Regions from separate parts of the Streptomyces sp. NPDC057854 genome, predicted to be linked through region 2. Evidence: riboswitches for the same ligand, from Rfam matches in the RefSeq annotation. Region 2 holds a riboswitch; the other holds the start of a gene.
The links. A riboswitch is a leader RNA that binds a small molecule or an ion and turns the genes downstream of it on or off. The one in region 2 is predicted to bind thiamine pyrophosphate.
Positions count from the first base shown of each region.

Region 1: it holds a riboswitch for thiamine pyrophosphate, as region 2 does, so the genes downstream of both, thiC (phosphomethylpyrimidine synthase ThiC) here and thiO (glycine oxidase ThiO) in region 2, are expected to answer to the same signal.

Region 1 covers NZ_JBHVMF010000025.1:80,498-84,774, reverse strand. Annotated here, with positions in the region: gene ACFVQZ_RS29895 (hypothetical protein) at 1-484, shown strand, start outside; gene thiC (phosphomethylpyrimidine synthase ThiC) at 547-2,322, opposite strand; TPP riboswitch at 2,316-2,466, opposite strand; gene ACFVQZ_RS29885 (YibE/F family protein) at 2,538-3,962, shown strand; gene ACFVQZ_RS29880 (SsgA family sporulation/cell division regulator) at 4,090-4,277, opposite strand, start outside.
Region 2 covers NZ_JBHVMF010000010.1:85,735-90,011, reverse strand. Annotated here, with positions in the region: gene thiE (thiamine phosphate synthase) at 96-749, opposite strand; gene ACFVQZ_RS16595 (helix-turn-helix domain-containing protein) at 823-1,188, opposite strand; gene ACFVQZ_RS16590 (NAD(P)/FAD-dependent oxidoreductase) at 1,270-2,493, opposite strand; TPP riboswitch at 2,577-2,690, shown strand; gene thiO (glycine oxidase ThiO) at 2,688-3,872, shown strand; gene thiS (sulfur carrier protein ThiS) at 3,869-4,069, shown strand; gene ACFVQZ_RS16575 (thiazole synthase) at 4,075-4,277, shown strand, end outside.

The sequences.
Region 1 (4,277 bases), on a different contig from region 2:
GCGCGCCATGGCCCTGAACGCGACAGCGCTGATCACCACGGCCGCGGCGAGCGAGTACGAGCACTTCGTGAAGGTCCGCGAGCAGCACCGCGCCGCGTCCAACCGCCCCCGGCCCGCCGCGCCCGACGAGTCCCCGGGCGCCGTCGCCGTCCTCACCGTCCTCGTCCCCGTCCTCGCCGGCACGGCCGCCGCGATCTTCCTGCTGGTCGGCGCCGCCGTCCGGCTGCTCGCCCCGACAGCCGCCCTCGGCACCACCCTGCTCACCGCCGGCCTGGTCTTCGGCGCCCTCGCCGCCGCCGGCCTCCTCGGCGCGGGCGCCGGCCTGCTCCGCACCGCCCTCCGCAACAGCCCCGCCGACACCGGCGCCCCCGACGACGAACTCACCCGCGCCCGCGCCGCCTGGCGCCACGCCCTCCTGGAACGCGGCGTCATCCCCTTCCTCCACGCCGCCCTCACGGCCACCGACCCCGACCCCGACCACTGACGACGGGCGGGTCCCGAACCCGTGGAGGCTCGGAACCCGCCCGTTGTCTCCCGTTTCCGGGGTCAGTCCGCCAGCGGCAGGTAGACCCGGTTGCCCGAGGCCGCGAACTCGGCGGACTTCTCGGCCATGCCGGCCTCGATCTCGTCCGCCTTCAGATCACCGCCGTGCTCCCGGCGGATGTCCTGCGAGATCTTCATCGAGCAGAACTTCGGGCCGCACATCGAGCAGAAGTGGGCCGTCTTCGCGGGCTCCGCCGGCAGCGTCTCGTCGTGGAACTCGCGGGCGGTGTCCGGGTCGAGGGCCAGGTTGAACTGGTCCTCCCAGCGGAACTCGAAGCGCGCGTCGGAGAGCGCGTCGTCCCACTCCTGCGCGCCCGGGTGGCCCTTCGCCAGGTCCGCCGCGTGCGCCGCGATCTTGTACGTGATGACACCGGTCTTCACGTCGTCGCGGTTCGGCAGGCCCAGGTGCTCCTTGGGCGTGACGTAGCAGAGCATCGCCGTGCCCCACCAGGCGATCATCGCGGCGCCGATGCCGGAGGTGATGTGGTCGTACGCGGGCGCGACGTCCGTGGTCAGCGGGCCGAGCGTGTAGAACGGCGCCTCCTCGCAGATCTCCTGCTGGAGGTCGATGTTCTCCTTGATCTTGTGCATCGGGACGTGGCCCGGGCCCTCGATCATCGTCTGCACGTGGTGGCGCTTGGCGATCGTGTTCAGCTCGCCGAGCGTGCGCAGCTCCGCGAACTGGGCGTCGTCGTTGGCGTCCGCTATCGAGCCGGGGCGCAGCCCGTCACCGAGCGAGTAGGTGACGTCGTACGCCGCCAGGATCTCGCAGAGCTCCTCGAAGTGCGTGTAGAGGAAGTTCTCCTTGTGGTGCGCGAGACACCAGGCCGCCATGATCGAGCCGCCGCGCGAGACGATGCCGGTCTTGCGGCGCGCGGTGAGCGGCACGTACGGCAGGAGCACGCCGGCGTGCACGGTCATGTAGTCCACGCCCTGCTCGGCCTGCTCGATGACCGTGTCCTTGTAGATCTCCCAGGTCAGCTCCTCGGCCTTGCCGTCGACCTTCTCCAGGGCCTGGTAGAGCGGCACGGTGCCGATCGGCACGGGGGAGTTGCGCAGCACCCACTCGCGGGTGGTGTGGATGTTGCGGCCGGTGGACAGGTCCATGACCGTGTCGGCGCCCCAGCGGGTCGCCCACGTCATCTTCTCCACCTCCTCCTCGATGGAGGAGGTGACGGCGGAGTTGCCGATGTTGGCGTTGACCTTCACCAGGAACCGCTTGCCGATGATCATCGGCTCGATCTCCGGGTGGTTGACGTTGGCCGGCAGCACCGCGCGCCCGGCCGCGATCTCCTCGCGGACGACCTCCGGGGAGACGTTCTCCCGGATCGCCACGTACTCCATCTCCGGGGTGATCTCGCCCCGGCGGGCGTACGCGAGCTGGGTCACGGCCTGCCCGGCGCGGCCCCGGCGGGGCAGCCGGGGGCGGCCGGGGAAGACCGCGTCGAGGTTCTTCAGCCCGCCGCCGCGCGGCGAGGTGTGCTTGATGCCGTCGTCCTCGGGGCGGACGGGGCGGCCCGCGTACTCCTCGGTGTCGCCGCGCGCGATGATCCAGTTCTCGCGCAGCGGGGGCAGTCCCCGGCGGACGTCGGTGTCGACCGCCGGGTCGGTGTACGGACCGGACGTGTCGTACAGCGTCACGTCCTTGCCGTTGGTGAGGTGCACCTGGCGGACCGGCACCCGGATGTCGGGGCGGGAGCCCTCGACGTATCCCTTGTGCCAGCCCGGCTTGCGCTCGTCCTGGCTGGTGGCAGGCGTGCGTGCATCCTGAAGGGTCATGAGACCTGATCTCCCTACGCCGGCATTACCCGGTAACAGGTTCGGCGGTCGGCGCAGCCTCCTCCCGTACGTACGTCGTCAGTACGCGCGTACGGTGATCAGCGCCCTCTCAGCCCGGTGCTCCGAGCTCCCGCGTGTGCAAAGGTGCCACCACGCTAGCGTCCTCCCGGGCGTGCTGAACAGTGGGCCCCCGTCGTTCTTGCGATGATCGGTCGGTGACTTCCTCGCAGCAGTCCCCCGATCCGCACGGCCACGGCCACGGCCCCGAGCACGGACACGGGCCCGAGAACGGGCACGGGCACGGGCCTGGCCATGAGCACGGTCACGGTGCCGGTCCCGGCCAGGGCGCCGGTCTCGGGCACGGCCACACGCACAGCCACGGCCCCGCCGCGCCCGTCTCCCGCCATCTGCGCAGAGTCATCGCGGCCGTGCTCATCCCGTTCGCCACCGCCGTGGTCGTCGGTCTCGTCGTGCTCTGGCCCGGGGGGACGCCCGCGCACGAGCGGACCGGCGTCGGCTTCGACCGGCAGACCGAACAGGGCAAGGTCGTGGCGGTCGAGCAGGTCGACTGCAAGGACGTGAACGCCGCACAGGTGCCGCCCACCGGCGACACCACCACCCCGCAGGGCCGCGAGGCGGTCAACGGGCAGCAGGGCCAGTGCGAGAAGGCGACGATCGAGGTCACGAGCGGTCCGGACCAGGGCCGTACGTTCACCGAGATCGTGCAGCCGGACGCCCCGCGCCAACTGGACGAGGGCCAGGGCGTGGTCGTCGCCTACGCCCCCGACGCCCCGAAGGACCTGCAGTACTCGGTGACCGACGTGAACCGCAAGGTGCCGATGGCGGTCCTCGCCGGCATCTTCGCGCTCGCGGTCGTGCTCGTCGGCCGGCTGCGCGGCGTGATGGCGCTGATCGCGCTCGCGGTGAGCTTCGTGGTGCTGACGCTCTTCATCCTGCCCGCGATCCTGGAGGGTTCGAACCCGCTGATCGTGGCGGTGGTCGGATCGAGCGCGATCATGCTGCTCGCGCTCTACTTGTGCCACGGGCTGTCGGCCCGTACGTCGGTCGCGGTGCTGGGCACGCTGATCTCGCTGCTGCTGATCGGACTGCTCGGGTCCTTCTTCATCGGCTGGGCCTCGCTGAGCGGCAACACCGACGACTACACCGGGCTCATCCACGGTCTCTACCCGGGGATCGACATGTCCGGTCTGCTGCTCGCGGGTGTGATCATCGGTTCGCTCGGCGTCCTGGACGACGTGACGGTCACCCAGACCTCCGCGGTCTGGGAACTGCACCAGGCCGATCCCCGCATGGGTCCGCGCGCGCTCTACCGGGCCGGGATCCGGATCGGCCGCGACCACATCGCCTCGGTGGTCAACACCCTGGTCCTGGCCTACGCCGGTGCCGCGCTCCCGCTGCTGCTGCTCTTCACCATCGCGCAGAGCAGCATGGGGACGGTGGCCAACAGCGAGCTGGTGGCGGAGGAGATCGTCCGCACCCTGGTCGGCTCGATCGGTCTGGTCGCCTCGGTGCCGGTCACGACGGCGCTGGCCGCGCTGGTCGTGTCCGCCGACCGCCCGGCGGGGGAATCCGCCGCCCGCACACCGGCCCGCGGCGGACGCCGCCGCCGCGCCAAGTGACGCCCGCGCGGCGGCCGTACGGCACGAACGCCGCAGCCGCCGGCCGTCGGCCCGTCAGCGGGAGGGTCGGCCGGAACCGCAGGCCGTACGCGAGCGTGCCGGATCCGTACGGAGGGGAGCGCCGGGTTCAGGCCGGACCGGCGCTCTCCTCGGCAAGGATCCGGCCGAGCGCGGCCTCCAGGCTGTCCTCGAAGTCGCCCAGTGTCTGTTCCTGACCGAGCGGGACCAGCTTGTCCGTGCGGTCGAGGAAGGCGACGAGCGGCGGGGCGCTGGCGCGGAAGAGGGCGCGGTCGCCGCCCACCTGGAGCCGGATGG
Region 2 (4,277 bases):
GACGGGGTCCAGGCAGGCGCGGAAACCGCGTCCGAGGACTGGACAGCTTTTCGGACACCGGTACGACGGGGCCGCGCGGGCCCCGCCGGGCTCCGTCAGGCGCCGGACCGCTCCCGGACGCGCTTGGCGAGGGCGGCGGTGGCCTCGGCCGGGTCGTCGGCCTCGGTGATCGCGCGGACGACGACGATCCGGCGGGCGCCGGCGTCCAGCACCTGGTCCAGGTTGTCCGCGTCGATCCCGCCGATGGCGAACCAGGGGCGGTCCTGGGCGAGCCCCGCCGCGTACCGCACGAGGTCCAGGCCGGGGGCGTACCGCCCGGGCTTGGTGGGGGTGGGCCAGCAGGGGCCGGTGCAGAAGTAGTCGGTGCCGGGCTCGGCGGCGGCCGCGGCCACCTCGGACTCGGCGTGGCAGGAGCGGCCGATCAGCACCTCGTCGCCGAGGATCGCGCGGGCGGCGGGGACGGGCAGGTCGCCCTGGCCGAGGTGGAGGACGTCGGAGCCGATGGCGTGGGCGACGTCGGCCCGGTCGTTCACGGCGAGGAGCGTGCCGTGCCGGCGGCAGGCGTCGGCGAGGACCGCCAGGTGCTCCAGCTCCTCGGCGGCCTCCATGCCCTTGTCGCGCAGCTGGACGATGTCGACGCCGGAGGAGAGCACGGCGTCGAGGAAGGCGGGCAGGTCGCCCTGGCGCTTCCGGGCGTCGGTGCACAGGTAGAGCCGGGCGTCGGCGAGCCGCTCGCGAGGCGTGGGCATGGTGGTTCCCCCCGTCGGGTGGTGCCGGTGCCGCGGCGCGGGGCCGGGGCACCGGCGGTGCTGGTTCGGCGTGTCAGACGGCGAGCGCCTGGGCGCGGCGCTTCACCTCCGTGCCGCGATTCTCGCGGAGCGCCTGCGCGGGGGTGCCGGGCAGGGTCGGGTCCGCGGTGAAGAGCCACTCCAGCATCTCCGCGTCGGAGAAGCCGTCGTCCCTGAGGAGCGTCAGGGTGCCGGACAGGCCCTTGACGACCCTGTCCTCCTGGATGAAGGCGGCGGGCACCTGGAGCGCGTTGTTCTCGCCGCGGCGGACGGCGATCAGCTGGCCCTCCTTCACCAGCTGCCGCACCCGCGTCACCTCGACGCCGAGCATCTCGGCGATGTCGGGGAGGTGGAGCCACTCGGGGACGAGAGCATCGATGTTTGCGTCAATCTCGGTCACGGGACAAGCCTGCCATCCGGGGCCGACAGCCGGTAGTCGGGCCCGTCCCGCCGCCTCCGTCCGGGGGGTGCCAGGGGGGTGCTAGCGGACCGCGGACTTGAGCGGGACGGCCGGGTCGGCGGCGCGCCCGGGGTCGACGGGGGTGCCCGCCTCGATGAGCTTGCGGCCCTGGGCGAGGTCGCGGGGGCGGCCGACCGCGAGGAGGGCGACCGGCACGCCGTCGCGCAGCCACAGCACCGACCAGGAGGGGCCGGAGGAGTCGCCGCGCCGGACCAGGGTGTCGGCGCCCGCGTGGTGGCCCGCGTACTGGACGAAGCGGCCGAACTGCTCGGACCAGAAGTACGGGACGGGGTCGTACGGGTCGGGCGTGCCGCCGTCGGAGCCGGTGATGTCGGCGGCGACCGTGCGGGGGCCCTGGAGGGCGTTGTCCCAGTGGTGGACGAGGAGCCGTTCGCCGTAGCGGGCGGAGGGGAAGGAGGCGCAGTCGCCGACCGCGTACACGTCGGGCAGCGAGGTGCGCAGCCGGTCGTCGGCGGTGACGGCGCCGCTCGGGTCGAGGGCGATGCCGGAGCCGGCGAGCCAGGCGGTGGCGGGGCGGGCGCCGATGCCGACGACGACGGCGTCGGCGGGCAGTTCGCGGCCGTCGGCGAGGACGACGGCGCCGGGCCGGACGGTCTCCACGCGCGCGTGGGTGAGGAGTTCGGCGCCGCTCTCGGCGTACCAGCCGGCCATGGCGACGGCGACCTCGTCGGGCAGGGCGCCGGCGAGCGGGAGCGGGGCGGCCTCGACGACGGTGACGGCGCAGCCGGCCTCGCGGGCGGCGGTGGTGAACTCGGCGCCGATCCAGCCGGCGCCGACCACGACGACGGGGCCGCCGCCGGCGAGGACGGGGCCGAGGCGGACGGCGTCGTCGAGGGTGCGCAGCAGGTGGACGCCGGGGACTCCCTCGGCGCCGGGGAGGGTGAGCGGGTGGGCGCCGGTGGCGAGGACCAGGGTGTCGTACGGGACGGGTCCGGCCTCGGTGTCGAGGGTGCGGTCGGCGGGGCGGAGGCCGGTGACGTCGACGCCGAGGCGGAGGTCGACGCCGAGGGACTCGAAGTCGATGTCGAAGGCGGAGTGCTCGGCCTTGCCGAGGAGGACGGCCTTGGAGAGCGGGGGCCGGTCGTAGGGCTGGTGGGGTTCGGCGCCGATGAGGGTGACGGGCCCTTCGAAGCCCTGCTCGCGCAGGGCGACGGCGGTCTGCACGCCCGCCATGCCCGCGCCGACGATCACGACGTGCCGCTGGGTCTGCTTCTGCTCGCTCACCCGTCCACCTTACGCACCTGACGAAACGTCAGAAAGGGAGGTGCCCTGTGGCGCACCGCCGCCGGGGGCTAGGGTGGCGGGCAGACACCACTCGCGGGAGCCCGGACGCACCGGGCTGAGAGGGAGGCTGACCGGCCTCCGACCGTACGAACCTGATCCGGGTCATGCCGGCGAAGGGAGGGGCGGGAACGCCCATGCGTCCATCCGACACCACCGACCGCACCACCGACGTCCTCGTGGTCGGGGGCGGCATCATCGGCCTGGTCACGGCGTGGCGGGCGGCCCTGCGCGGGCTGCGCGTCGCGCTCGTCGACCCCGATCCGGGCGGCGGCGCCGCGCGGGTCGCGGCCGGCATGCTCGCCGCCGTCACCGAACTCCACTACGGCGAGGAGACCCTGCTCGGGCTCAACCTCGCCTCCGCCGCGCGCTACCCGGCGTTCGTGGCCGAGCTGGAGGAGGCCACCGGCCTCGACGTGGGCTACCGCGCCTGCGGCACCCTCGCCGTCGCGCTCGACGCCGACGACCGGGCCCACCTGCGCGAGCTCCACGCCCTCCAGACCCGCTGCGGGCTCGCCTCCGAGTGGCTGAGCGGCCGGGACTGCCGCCGCCTGGAGCCCATGCTGGCGCCCGGGGTGCGCGGCGGGCTCCGGGTCGACGGCGACCACCAGGTGGACCCGCGCCGGCTGGCCGCCGCGCTGCTCACCGCCTGCGAGCGGGCCGGGGTGGTCCTCCACCGGGCGCGCGCGGAACGGCTCACCGTGACCGGCGACCGGGCGCGCGGGGTCGTCCTCGGCGACGGCACCGCGCTGGCCGCCGGGCAGACCGTCCTCGCCGCGGGCAGCCTCAGCGGCCGGCTCGCCGGCGTGCCGGAGGCGGTCCTGCCGCCGGTCCGCCCGGTGAAGGGCCAGGTCCTGCGGCTGCGGATCCCCGCCGCGTACGCCCCCTTCCTCTCCCGCACCGTCCGGGCCGTGGTCCGCGGCAGCCACGTCTACCTGGTGCCGCGCGAGAACGGCGAGCTGGTGATCGGCGCCACCAGCGAGGAGCTGGGCTGGGACACCACGGTGACCGCGGGCGGGGTGTACGAACTCCTCCGCGACGCCCACGAGCTGGTCCCCGGCCTCACCGAGCTGCCGCTCACCGAGACCCTGGCCGGGCTGCGCCCCGGCTCCCCCGACAACGCGCCGCTGCTCGGGCCGAGCGCCCTGCCCGGCCTCCTCCTGGCCACCGGCCACTACCGCAACGGCGTCCTCCTCACCCCCGTCACCGGCGACGTCATGGCGGAGGCGCTCGCCACCGGCGTCCTCCCCGCCGAGGCCCGCCCCTTCTCCCCCCGCCGCTTCCCCACCGCTCGCCCCGTACCTCAGGAGCAGCCCGCATGAACGTGTCCGTGAACGGCGAGCCGCGCGCGCTCGCCGCCCCCGTCTCCCTGGCCTCCCTGGTCGCCACCCTCACCACCGCCCCCGCCGGGGTCGCCGCCGCCGTCAACGAGGCCGTGGTGCCGCGCGGCGAGTGGGCGACGACGCTGCTCGCCGACGGCGACCGGGTCGAGGTCCTGACCGCGGTGCAGGGGGGCTGAGCGCGATGTCCGACGACGTGTTCGTCCTCGGCGGTACGGAGTTCTCCTCGCGGCTCGTCATGGGCACCGGCGGCGCCCCCAGCCTGGACGTCCTGGAGCGCGCCCTGGTGGCCAGCGGCACCGAGCTCACCACCGTCGCCATGCGCCGCCTCGACCCGACCGTGCAGGGCTCGGTCCTCTCCGTCCTGGACCGGCTCGGCATCCGCGT